Regions from separate parts of the Lactobacillus sp. ESL0700 genome, predicted to be linked through region 2. Evidence: riboswitches for the same ligand, from Rfam matches in the RefSeq annotation. Region 2 holds a riboswitch; the other holds the start of a gene.
The links. A riboswitch is a leader RNA that binds a small molecule or an ion and turns the genes downstream of it on or off. The one in region 2 is predicted to bind lysine.
Positions count from the first base shown of each region.

Region 1 (6,829 bases), 380 kb from region 2:
GGGTATTAAAGGTCGCAATGGAAGCTAACTATTCGCCCAACAATTGGACCCAAACCACATCGGCTAATGGTGCCGTCCCAATTGACGGCTCACATACCTATGCTAACGGCTATGATGTCAAGATTGCCAAGATCATTGGTAAAAAGTTGCACCGTAAAGTAGTCGTACTTAAGACTGAATGGGATGGACTACTCCCCTCATTAACTAGCGGCAAGGCCGACTTAATTATTGCCGGAATGAGCCCAACACCTGAACGAGCTAAGGCGATTAACTTCACCAATGCTTATTGGAGCGGCATTTTTGTCGTAATTACTAAGAAGACCAGCAGATTCGCCAATGCCAAGAAGCTGACGGACTTTAAGGGTGCTAAATTAACCTCACAACAAGGTACATTTCACTATAAATTAATTAACCAATTGCCTGGAGTTAAGAAGGAACCAGCTATGAGTGACTTCTCTGCAATGCGGCAAAGTCTAGTTTCTGGGACAATCGACGGCTATATCGCCGACTCAACTGAAGCCATTTCGTTCAAAATGGTTGATCCAGACATTAAGGCAGTAAAACTTAATCCAATGCATGGCTTCCATGTGACCAAGGAACAAATGGTTTCTTCAATTGGTGTTGCCAAGTCTAATCCCCAGCTGCTTAAAGATGTCAACCAAATCTTAGCAGGGATTTCTACTAAAAAGCGCCAAGAATTAATGACAGCAGCTATTAAAGAACAACCTAAGACCACTTCGAAGAAGGGTAAAAATGGTAAGCCAGAGCCGTGGCTCATCTCCATGCTCAAGCAGTACGGCGGCATGATTATGAGCGGGATTGGCATGACCTTATTACTAGCTGCTGTCGGAACAGTTGCAGGTTTTCTAATCGGCTTAGTCGTCGGAATTATCCGCACAATTCCTGAGCCCACTACTCGCGGCAAGCGTTGGGGCTTGAAATTTATTAATTGGCTCCTGTCAGTTTATATCGAAGTCTTTCGGGGCACGCCAATGATGGTTCAGGCGGCCGTAATTTACTATGGGATTGCGCAATTCTGGCATCTTAACATTGACAGAACTGCCGCTGCTTTAATCATTGTTTCGATTAATACCGGTGCATATTTGGCCGAAATCATCCGCGGCGGGATTATTTCCACTCCCGATGGTCAATTCGAGGCAGCCAGTGCACTGGGAATGACTCACAGCCAAAGAATGTGGCACATTATTCTGCCGCAGGCAATCAGAAATTGCCTCCCTTCAATTACCAACGAGTTCATTGTAAACATCAAGGATACTTCAGTTTTGAGCATTATTTCTGTTTCCGAATTATTCTTCGTTGGTTCCACAATTGCCAGTCAAAGTTTCAAGTTCTTCCCAACCTACCTGACAATTTCCGCAATTTACCTGATTTTAACCTTTACTATCACACGGATTTTCAACTTGATTGAAAAACACCTCGATGGCAATCAAAATTACAATTTAATGGCCAACCAGATTCAAGTTGGTACACAAGACAAATAATTATTTAATTGATAGGAATTACTATGGATAGACAAAGACAAATTAAGTTATTACAGGATTTAATCCAAATAGAAACCATTGACGACCACGAAAAAAAGGTTGTTGACTACGTTGCACAGTTATTCGCGCCCTTTGGTGATCGCGTTCGCATTACACGTGTTCCCTACCAGGGTGATCGCGAAAGTGCGGTTATCTCAATTGGCCCCACTGACGGCAATTTTAAGCTCGGCTTTTCCGGTCACATGGACGTGGTTAACCTTGGTAATCGTGCAGCTTGGCGCGATGATCCGTTTTCTGGTAAATTGTACGACCATGACACCAAAATGTACGGCCGCGGCACGACAGATATGAAAAGCGGCTTAGCGGGGATGATTGGCACGCTGATCACCTTACTTGAAGATAATGTGCCTTTAACAGGGGAATTGCGTTTATTAATGTCTGTCGGCGAAGAAACTGGACAATGGGGCGCTGAAGAATTAACCAAGGAAGGTTTTATTGATGATTTAGACGTTATTGTCATTGGTGAGGACTCCAACCTTGATATTTCTTATTCCAATAATGGCGACATTGATTACACCGTCACCTCTTACGGCAAAGTCGCCCACTCTGCGCAATTAAATGTTCTCAACGCTATTGATAACATGACCGATTTTATCCAATTAGCCAACCAAAAATTACGGCACTTGCCACTAGTCCATGAAAAGCTAGGTCCTGTTCTGCACAACATCACGATGATCTCCGGCGGTGACCAAGTTAACAGTATGCCTGACAAAATTGTTGCCCGCGGCAATATTCGCATTAACCCGTTCTACACAGTCAAAGACATTCAAACGATTCTGGAAGATGTAATCAATGAAGTTAATCAGATGCCGCAGCACCATTTTGAATTGCAATATGATTATTTAGGCGAAGCCGTTTCTGGTGATGAAAACAATGAGTACGTGCAAGCGGCTCAGGAATTACTCGCCGCCGTTTTAGAGCGACCAGTTAATTTGGTAACCGAATCAGGTACCACTGATGCTTCTAAGTTTGTCAATAGCCCAACACCGCCAACGATGTTTAGCATTGGGCCGGGCAATGACAGCTGCCACCAAATTGACGAGTACGTTGACATTCCTGATTACTTAGCAGCATGCAAGTTTTATCTGAAATTTGCCCAAAAATATTTAACAGAATAATTTTAAACATAAAAAAGCACCGTTCTCGATTAAGGAGAATGGTGTTTTTTAATAGCTACTTAATTAAACTTCCGTCTCATCTCAATAAAAGGATAAACGGAGTTATTTGTTTCCTGCTGGTGCTTTTTAACTGGGATAAAGCCTAAGTGCTGGTAGACTTTTTGCGCACGCACGTTAAATTCGGCAACATCTAAAATAAGCTCTGTTATTGCAAACTTACTTGTTACAAAAGCTAATATTTGTCGTAGAAATTCCTGCCCTTTTCCTTGTCCAGTTAAATTTGGCTTCATTCCCAGCCCTAATTCATAGACACCCTGATTTTTATCTGCTGATTCAATCACAAAAAAGCCAATTAGCTTATTATCATTAAGTACCTGATAATAATTATTTTGCCGCAGTTTTGGCGTGACCAATTCCTCATAATCTTCTGGATCAGCAGTCATATCATAAAAAGCATACTGCCCGTCATAGTGCCATTGATCAGCGATTTCCACTGCATTTTTTTGCGTTAACTGCATAATTTCATAAGTCATATTATCTAGCCCAGTGTCCTTTCTTTAATCGTCTTAGTTTATATATAAATATTACAAAATTGTACTTACGCATTCAACTTTTCCCATTATCTATAAATAAATAGTTGACAAAGCAATCTTTTTAGCCTATGCTTTTAGTCAAGTTAAATAATTTCCAATGCAATAGAGGTCGCGATAACCACGAATTCAGTCGGAGCTGGCAAAGAGCTAAGATGGCTGATGTAAGGATTACCGCCGAAACGAAGATAATACTTGTCCGATTATTTTTGTTGGGACGCAGAAGCAGATTCTGCGGACTGTCCCGGTTTCCCCGGGGAGCGCTATATGATTTGTCTAAATATGATCAATTATAACCTCGTTGTCTTGAAAGACGATGAGGTTTTTATTTACGCTTTTTATTGTGTTGGCTTTATTTGAAACATTTTTGGAGGTTTTAAAATGAAGTCAAAAAACAAATGGTTATCTGCATTCATTGCCGTCTTGCTCAGTTTAACAATTGGATTTAGTTTCAATTATCGTCAAGCTGCAGCCAAAGACAACGATGTTCTAAAAGTCGCAATGGAAGCTAACTACCAGCCATACAACTGGACTCAAACTAACAACGCTAATGGCGCTGTTCCAATTGATGGCTCGCACACTTTTGCCAATGGTTACGATGTCAAAATCGCTAAAATCATCGGGCAAAAATTGCACCGCAAGGTAGTTGTAGTTAAGACGGAATGGGATGGGCTATTACCCGCTTTAACTAGTGGCAAGGCTGATTTAATCATCGCCGGAATGAGCCCAACTGCCGAACGTGAAAAAGCAATCAACTTTTCTAATCCTTATCGTCGAAGCACATTCGTTGTCATCACTAAGGTTGGCAGCAAGTACGCTACTGCCAAAAAGCTGTCTGACTTTAAGGGCGCTAAATTAACTGCTCAACAAGGAACTTTCCACTACCAATTAATTAAGCAATTAACTGGCGCTAAACGTCAACCTGCCATGCGTGACTTCGCAGCCATGCGGCAAAGTTTAATTTCAGGCACAATTGACGGTTACGTAGCCGAAGATACTGAAGCAACTTCATTTAAGTTGGTTGACCCAGATATTAAAGCTATTCCCGTCAGCAAAATGGCCGGCTTTCACGCCACTAAGGAAGAATCGGTTACTTCAATTGGGATTGCTAAGCCTAACAAGCAGCTGCTCAAGCAAGTTAACCAAGTTTTAGCAACAATTTCTAATGCTCAACGAGTTAAGTTAATGAACACTGCTGTTAAGCAACAACCAAAGACCGATAATTCTAAGAGTAAAACAGGAAAACCAGAGAACTGGTTTGTTTCCATGTGGAAGCAATACGGCGGCATGATTATTAGTGGTATCGGGATGACGCTGTTATTAGCATCAGTTGGTACCATTGCCGGATTCTTCATCGGTTTAGTTGTTGGTATCATTCGGACAATCCCTACCCCAACTACTCGCGGTAAGCGTTGGGGCTTGAAGTTCATCGACTGGCTGTTATCGGTTTATATCGAAATCTTCCGGGGCACACCAATGATGGTTCAAGCAGCCGTAATCTACTACGGTATCGCGCAATTCTGGCACCTTAACATCGACAGAACTGCAGCCGCATTAGTCATTGTTTCCATTAATACTGGTGCATACTTAGCCGAAATCATCCGCGGCGGGATTATCTCAACGCCAGAAGGACAATTTGAAGCTGCAAGTGCACTGGGGATGACCCATAATCAAAGAATGTGGCACATTATCTTGCCGCAAGCTATTAGAAACTGTCTGCCATCAATCACTAACGAATTTATCGTTAACATCAAGGATACTTCAGTTTTAAGTATCATTTCTGTTTCTGAATTGTTCTTCGTTGGGACCACGATTGCTAGTCAAACGTTTAAGTTCTTCCCAACTTACCTAACAATTTCTGTAATCTACCTAGTTCTGACCTTTACAATTACTAGAATTTTCAACTTAATTGAAAAGCACCTGGAAGGTAGTAAAAACTATAATTTGATGGCCAATCAAGTTCAAGTCGGCCCAACTGAAAAGACGGAGGTTAACAAATAATGACGCAAACAAGCGATACGATTTTAAGTTTAAAGCACATTCAAAAGTCTTTTGGTAATCACCAAGTATTAAAGGATATTTCTTTTAATATCAATAAAGGTGAAATCGCTACAATTATTGGTCCCTCTGGTGGTGGTAAATCAACCACCTTGCGCTGCATCAACATGCTGGAAGAACCTTCAGCTGGTGAGATTGACTTCCACGGCAAAAATGTTCTAGCACCCGGCTACAACCGGAATATCTACCGGGCTAAAGTCGGCATGGTTTTCCAACAATTTGACTTATTTGAAAACAAAGACGTCCTAGCCAACTGTATGGTTGGTCAAGAGCTGGTCTTGAAGCGTTCCAAAGAAGAAGCGCGCAAAGTTGCCATCAGCAACCTTAAAAAAGTCGGCATGGCAGAATACATCAACGCTCGTCCTAAGCAATTATCTGGTGGGCAGCAACAACGGGTCGCAATCGCCCGTGCGATTTCAATGGACCCAGAGATTTTATTATTCGATGAGCCAACTAGTGCCCTTGATCCAGAAATGGTCGGCGAAGTACTTAGCGTTATGAAGGACTTAGCCACTACCGGATTAACAATGATTATTGTTACTCACGAAATGGCATTTGCCCGCGACGTTTCCGATCAAGTCTTCTTCATCAGTGATGGCGTAATTACCGAGCAAGGCAGCCCTGACCAATTACTAAACCATCCACAAAACGAAAAAACAGTGAAGTTCTTACGTAACTTCCAAAATAATTAAAAATAATCATCAAAAGAACCAACTTACTAACAAGTCGGTTCTTTTTAACTGCAATAATTATCGCCCTATTTAGCTTCTTTACAATGCCTCATCAAAGAATTATGCTAACTATAATCAAAATTAAAATATGAGGATAAATTATGAAAAAGAGAAATTATCATTTTTCAGCAAAAATTATTGCTGGACTAGCCTTAATAATCATTGGCTATCAATCTACTCAACAAATCACGGCTGCTGATGAATTAAGTATTGCTGACGAAATCAGTGCTGCCAATCCCGTGGCGCAAAAGCCAGGTCAGGAAGTTACTATTCCTACAAATACAAACTTAACTGGCGACACCACATATGCCAAATTAAGCATCGCTAACTGGCAATCAATGCCGAACGGTACAGAATTATCATGGTCTCGAAAGCCCTCCACTTTATATAACGGCTTAAGTCAAGGCACCATAACAGTAACTTTGCCAGATGGGACAACCAAGTCTGTTAGCGTTACTGTTAACATTGCCGGCACAAAACAAGTTAAGCTGCATCGCGACAGCTACCTTTACGATAAAAAAGGCAGACAAATTAACGATTTGCAGCTTAAAAAGGGCTCGATTGCTAATGTACTTCAGACGAAAAAGATCAATGGCCATAATTACTATGAGCTTGATGATAACCACTTTTTGCCTGTTACTCCTCTTAAAAAGGTTACTAAGCAAATTAAAATTACTAAATCTTACAAGCGCGTGATGCACAGCACATATCTCTACGATGAAAAGGGGCATCGCACAAACGGGTTAATTTTAAAAGCCGGTTCCCGCGTT
Region 1 covers NZ_CP113930.1:90,109-96,937, reverse strand. Annotated here, with positions in the region: gene OZX63_RS00485 (ABC transporter substrate-binding protein/permease) at 1-1,502, shown strand, start outside; gene OZX63_RS00480 (ArgE/DapE family deacylase) at 1,526-2,680, shown strand; gene OZX63_RS00475 (GNAT family N-acetyltransferase) at 2,740-3,213, opposite strand; lysine riboswitch at 3,369-3,544, shown strand; gene OZX63_RS00470 (ABC transporter substrate-binding protein/permease) at 3,652-5,271, shown strand; gene OZX63_RS00465 (amino acid ABC transporter ATP-binding protein) at 5,271-6,020, shown strand; gene OZX63_RS00460 (SLAP domain-containing protein) at 6,161-6,829, shown strand, end outside.
Region 1: it holds a riboswitch for lysine, as region 2 does, so the genes downstream of both, OZX63_RS00470 (ABC transporter substrate-binding protein/permease) here and lysA (diaminopimelate decarboxylase) in region 2, are expected to answer to the same signal.

Region 2 (6,829 bases):
TAATTTTCGAACGTTGCCCACCGGAAAGTTGAGCCACATCATGATCGTAGCCTAATTCTGCCAAGCCCAGCCCCGACGCAACACGTTCGATTTCCGTATCAATGCCATAAAAATTATTTTCTTCTAAATAAGTCTGAATTTTACCAGCCTTTTCAAGTAATTCGTCAGCGCCATTCTCGGCATATTTAGCATAAAGCTCATTTAATTCTTGTTCTTTTTGATATAGCGGCGCAAATGCCGTGCGCAGAAAGCCGCGGATAGTCTCACCCGGTGTTAATTTGGCATACTGATCAAGGTAGCCAACATCAACCTTGTTCTGCCACTTAACCTGCCCTTCGTCCGGCAGCATTTCTCCCGTTAAAATCTTAATTAAGGTTGATTTACCAACCCCATTTTGTCCCGTGACCCCCATGTGATCCTCTTTATTAAGGACAAAATTCGCATTCTCGTACAAGGTTTTATCAACAAAACTTTGGCCCAGATTTTTAACCGTTAGTAAACTCATCGTCCATCCCTTTCGAACTAAAACAACTCGCTCTAGTATATAATAAAGTCGCACTTTTGGCTCAAACAAGAAGCTGACTGCCACAAATTTTGCCAACAATCTGAAAATAAATAGCAATAATTACGCGGCGATTGCCCATTAATCATTATGCCACTTCATAATAATTAATATTTTTACAATTAGTATTGAATTTCACAATGAATTATGCTTTAATTAGTTATATCAAGAGAAGTAGAAATACTAATTATACTATTTTAAAATCTAATAATTTATCAATCTTATAAAATGACTCAATATGTAAGTGGTTGTAGTCAACATCTTGATATTACTAGGTTTATCACCTGCTAGATTAAACACCTAGCAGGATTGAGCAAGATAATATGCTCTATTCATTAAATCACTTACAGAAGCATGCTAGGTTTCGAGCCTAGCATGTTTTCTTTTATAAATAATTCACTAATTTCAAAAAGGCCGCTGGAATCTTTAAATTCTAGTGGCCTTTTTATTGATGCCCAAGTTATTAAAACAGAGAGCACTGCTTCTTAACGATTATTTTTTGAAAGTAGACACAAACTTTAAATAAGCTTCCTGCTCGCCAGTTGCGGCAATCTTAATCTGATCATGCGCAAATTCCGCTTCATGCAAGCATTCTTCGGGTAAAAATATCTGGTGGGTCACGGTCGCATTGCCAATTAGCTCGATCCAGTAATTATTAGCGTCAGAGTGGATTTTCGTCTGTACCAATCCCCCAGGATTATAAACCGTCAACAGTTCATCCGCCGCAACCTGCTCCGGATAAGTTAAGTGACCGGCTAAACTGGTCGCCGACATTCCCGTCCCACAAGCATTGGTAAAGCCAACGCCGCGCTCATAAGTCTCCACAAATAATTGATTAGGTGCCAAAATTTGGGCAAAGCTGACGTTCACCCCATCTGGAAAATACGAATTAGGTTGATTTAATTGCTGGCCCAACTGCTGCAGCGTGTCGTGAGATGCATGAATATCATCGACAAAACTGATTAAGTGCGGATTAGGAACTGCCAGCGCCGTGAACTTCAGCTTAGCAGCCAGCGCCGGAATCGGTTGGTTAATAATTTTGGTTAAGGACAAATTATGCCAACCAACATCACTGGCCGCAAACGACACTGGCGCAATTTCAACGCTAAATGCTGGCACATTAGGGGCTAAGTCGGGATATTGCTGCACATGCAAATTCGCAGCAGCTGTCTGCACCAAAAACTTACGCTTGTGCAGTTTACCAGCTAAATATCTGGCAACCGTGCGCAAACCGTTGCCACACATTAATGCTTGTGATCCATCCTTGTTAAAAATACGCATTTGGGCGACAGCTGTCTGGTTAGTTGCCGGTTCGACAACTAATAAACCGTCGCTGCCGCCAAGCAATCCTGCTTTGGCATCCGTTATTTTAACAGCCAGGTGCTCTAATTCAGGCGTTGTTAGTGGCTGCGCGAGTTTTGTTTGGTCTAGCAAAAAGAAGCTGTTTTGTGACCCATGAACTTTTTCTATATTAATCATCATTCTGCTACTTTCTGTGTGAAAAAATTGTTGTAAATTTGTCTAACAGCTGCCGGAGCATCCTTGCGTTTAGTTCCCAGCATAATTGAAATTCGCGATGCCCCTTGGTTGATCATGTGAACACCAATATTTTGGGCTGCGAGTGGCTCAATAATTTTGGCCATCACGCCAACTTTATTTCGCATTCCCTCGCCAACCACCATGATAATGGCATAATCATCAATCCACTCCAAGCTATCCGGTTGCAATTCCGTCCGAATCTCCTGACACATCTTTTCGCGAACGCCGGCAGTAAACTGGCGGTTATCAAAAATCACGGTCAGGTCATCAATTCCTGACGGCATATGCTCGTATGAAATGTGATATTTATAAAAAATTTGCAGCAACTTCAGGGTAAACCCCACCTCTTTATTTAACAAATATCGGTGCAAGTAAAGTGCCGAAAAGTGCGTTGCAGTTGCCACCCCTGTGATTACGTTGGCTGGTTGAAAGTCCTTTGCCGGAACAATCATCGTTCCCTTAAGACGAGGATGATTAGTATTTTTAACATTAATCGGAATGTTAGCCGCAATTGCCGGCAAAATCGCTTCATCATGAAAAACAGAAAAGCCTGCGTACGACAGTTCTCGCATTTCACGATAAGTCATTTTGCTAATTGCTCTTGGATGGGCAACGATTGCCGGATTAGCCGCATAAATCGCGTCAACGTCAGTAAAGTTTTCGTACACATCCGCATGAAAACCGCGGGCTAAAGCAGCACCAGTAATATCCGAGCCGCCACGAGAAAACGTGGCAATTTGCTTTTGCTTGGTTAAGCCATAAAAGCCCGGCACAATTAGGTAACCAGCTGGCAAATGATATTGCGCTAAATTGTCATAAGTGTCCGGTAAAATCATGGCCGCCTGGGGATTATCTGTCACTTCAATTCCTAATTCTCCACTACCAGCGAAATGTGCATTTAAGTTTAATTTTTGTAATATTAGCGTTAATAAGTGTGCATTTAAAATCTCGCCATGTGCTTTAAAAGTTGCCAATAAATAATCATCAGTTTGGTATTCTTTTTTTGGTAAGTCCAATAAGATTTGCTTCAACCTTGTCATTTTTTCACTTGGTACGGAAAAATGATTACCAATTGCGGCATAACGTTGCCAAATTTGTTCCTGAATAGCAGACAAGTCTTGATGAGCCAGCGTTCTATGCGCGTATTCTATTAGTAAATCTGTTATTTTATAATCATTTTCATCCCGTTTACCAGGCGCCGAAGTCACAATAACTTTGCGCTCTGGATCCGCGGTAATAATCTTAATAATTTTCTCAAAATGTGGGCCATCTGCTAATGAACTGCCGCCAAACTTAACTACTTTCATTTTTTGGTCTAATCCTTTTTTATAAAAACTACTGGTAAATTTTTGAAAGATTAGTTGCAATTCTAGCATTTATTTTTTAATCTGCAAGAAAAATATTTTTGGGATTATAAACTGGTTTGATTTTTTAATTAAAATTATTGACAGGTTTCTAAAAATAATATAATATTTAAGCAATCGAAGAGGTCGCGGTGACCATTAGTAAATTAGCTGAGTTTTGCTAAAACTATGAAGCTAATTGAAAGGGGAAACTGCCGAAGCATTAATTCCTAAGCAAGAATTAATAGCTGGGCCATGATTGAACAAATCATGGACTGTCGTAGAAAATCTACGGAGCGCTTCCGACAATTTGATACCAGATATTAATTCAGGTTCTTTTGTTTCAGCGCAAACAAAAGAACCTTTTTTGTTAGCTAATTTGGGAGGAATCAACTTGGTTAACGTTAACTCACAAGGACACTTATCAATTGGCAACTGCGATGCACTTGAGCTCGCTAAGGACTTCGGTACGCCACTTTATGTCTACGATGTCAGCATGATTAGGCAGCAATTACGACAATTTCACAAGGCTTTTGACAAAACCGGCGTCAAATACGCCATCAGTTATGCCAGCAAAGCCTTTGCCATCAGGGCAATTGACCAAGTTATCGCACAAGAAAACGGACATTTGGACGTTGTTTCAGCGGGCGAATTAATGACTGCCGTTCAGGCTGGATTCCCGATGGAACACGTTAGCTTTCACGGCAACAACAAGTCCCTTGCGGAACTGCAGTTAGCCCTCGACAATCATGTTGGCACAATCATCGTTGATAACTTTTACGAATTAGAATTGTTAAACAAGTTGCTGCCCCAGCAAAAGCAGCCGGTTAACATCATGTTGCGCATTGCGCCCGGCATTTCGGCGCATACTCACCGCTACATTCAAACCGGTCAGGTCGACAGCAAATTCGGCTTTGACGTTCAATCAGGTCAGGCAGAACAGGCGCTAAAACAGGTATTACAAAATCCTAAACTCAACTTGCGCGGCTATCACGCTCATATCGGCTCCCAAATCATGGCAGTTGCGGGCTTTACGGCTCTAGTACAAAGAATGGTTCAGCTAGCAGCCACTTGGCAGGAAAAATTCCATTATCAGCCACAGGTTTTAAATTTTGGCGGCGGTTTTGGCATCAAATACACCAACGCCGACCACCCATTAACCCCGCAAGAGTTTGTTCACGACATGATCCAAACGCTGAAAAAAGAAATCGCCCAAACTAACTTGGCTCTGCCCGAGGTTTGGCTAGAGCCCGGGCGCTCGATTGTTGGTGAGGCTGGCTACAGCCTCTATACAATCGGTGCGCGCAAAACTATTCCCGGTATTCGCACTTATCTTAGCGTTGACGGTGGCATGGGCGACAACATTCGTCCCGCCCTTTACCAAGCCGAATATCAGGCAGTCTTAGCTGCTAGACCAGAGGCAGCGCCAACAGAAACCGTGACAATCGCTGGGCGCTATTGTGAGTCCGGCGACATTTTGGTCAAAGATCAGCCGCTACCTGAAAGTGCACCTGGCGACATTTTGGCAGTGCTTGCAACAGGGGCTTACGGCTACTCGATGGCTTCTAACTACAATCGTGTAGGTCGTCCAGCCGTTGTCTTTGCGGAAAACGGCCATGCCAAACTCGTCGTCAAACGCGAGTCAATTGCGGATTTAACCAGCCTAGACCTAAATTATCTTTAAGTAACATGAGGAAAAACAATGAAGCAAACTGCACAAGAAATTATTGATTTGATTAGCAATTCACCCAAAAAGACCCCGGTTAAGGTTTACGTCCAGGGAAATTTAACTAACCTAGCTGTTCCCGAAAGCATTCAGGCCTTTTTAGACGACAAAATTGGCATTCTATTTGGTGACTGGGCCGAGATTGAACCATTTTTAACTAAAAATAAAGCGCAAATTGCTCACTATCGCCTTGAAAACGATGCTCGTAACTCCGCCGTGCCGCTACTCGACTACACCAAGATTAACGCCCGCATTGAACCCGGTGCGATTATTCGCGACCACGTCAAAATCGGCAAGCAAGCCGTAATTATGATGGGGGCGGTGATTAATATCGGAGCAGAAATCGGAGCTAACACGATGATTGATATGGGAACGGTGATTGGCGGTCGGGCAATTATTGGGCAAAATGTCCACGTCGGCGCTAACGCAGTTGTTGCTGGCGTAATTGAACCAGCATCGGCCGAGCCCGTCAGAATTGGCGACAATGTTCTAGTTGGCGCTGGGGCCACGATACTTGAAGGCATCCAAATTGGCACTGGGGCCGTAATTGGTGCTGGGGCTGTGGTGACCAAGGATGTTGCTCCTAATACCGTCGTTATCGGCATCCCAGCCAAAGTAATTAAGCAAGTTGACGACCAGACTAAGAGTAAAACTGGTCTGGAAACTAGCTTGCGAAAGCTGTGACTGCATGACCCAATTTAATGAACAAAATTTAATTAAAATTAGACGTCAATTACACCAAATTCCCGAATTGGCGCTAAAAGAAACGGCAACCCAAAAATTATTACTACAATTAATTGGTGAATTACCGCAGCAGTTTTTAACAATTAAAACTTTCCCGCAATTGCCAACTGCAATCATGGTTTTGGTTAAAGGAAAAAACGCCCAAAAAACAATCGGTTACCGCGCAGACATTGACGGCCTGCCTGTTACTGAACAAAACGACTTGCCTTATCAGTCCCAACATCCCGGCATCATGCACGCTTGCGGTCACGACTTACACATGACCATTGCCCTTGGCGCTTTAAGCTATTTCGCTAATCATCAGCCACAAGATAATTTGGTTTTCTTCTTTCAACCGGCCGAAGAAAGTGAAAGCGGCGCTAAAATCGCGTATGACCAGCACCTGTTTACCGGGCAATTCGCCTTAGACGAAATTTATGCACTCCACGACACCCCGCAATTACCCGTAGGAACAATTGGAACTAGACAGGGAACATTATTTGCCGGAACTACCGAAGTTGACGTCGACTTTACCGGGCAAGATGGTCATGCCGCCTACCCGCAAAACGCTAACGACATGATTGTTGCCGCTGCGCAGTTCATCACACAGGTGCAAACAATTATTTCCCGTAGTATTGACCCGTTGAAAGCCGGCGTTATCACCTTAGGCAAAATGACGGCGGGCAATGTCCGCAACGCCATTGCTGGCACGGCGCACATCGAAGGGACAATTCGCGGGTTAACTCAGGACATGATTACTTTAATTAAGCAGCGCCTGCGCAAAGTAGCTGCTGGCGTGGCGACAAGTTATGGGGCCAACATTAAGATTAACTTCAATCAAGGTGGCTACTTCCCAGTTGTGAATGATCCACAACTAACTGCGGATCTGATTACTTTTCTTAAGCAATCACCTCAAGTTAACTTTGTCGAAACCGA
Region 2 covers NZ_CP113930.1:1,690,669-1,697,497, forward strand. Annotated here, with positions in the region: gene OZX63_RS08115 (ABC-F family ATP-binding cassette domain-containing protein) at 1-505, opposite strand, end outside; gene dapF (diaminopimelate epimerase) at 1,055-2,041, opposite strand; gene OZX63_RS08125 (aspartate kinase) at 2,041-3,408, opposite strand; lysine riboswitch at 3,578-3,754, shown strand; gene lysA (diaminopimelate decarboxylase) at 3,839-5,128, shown strand; gene dapD (2,3,4,5-tetrahydropyridine-2,6-dicarboxylate N-acetyltransferase) at 5,147-5,854, shown strand; gene OZX63_RS08140 (N-acetyldiaminopimelate deacetylase) at 5,859-6,829, shown strand, end outside.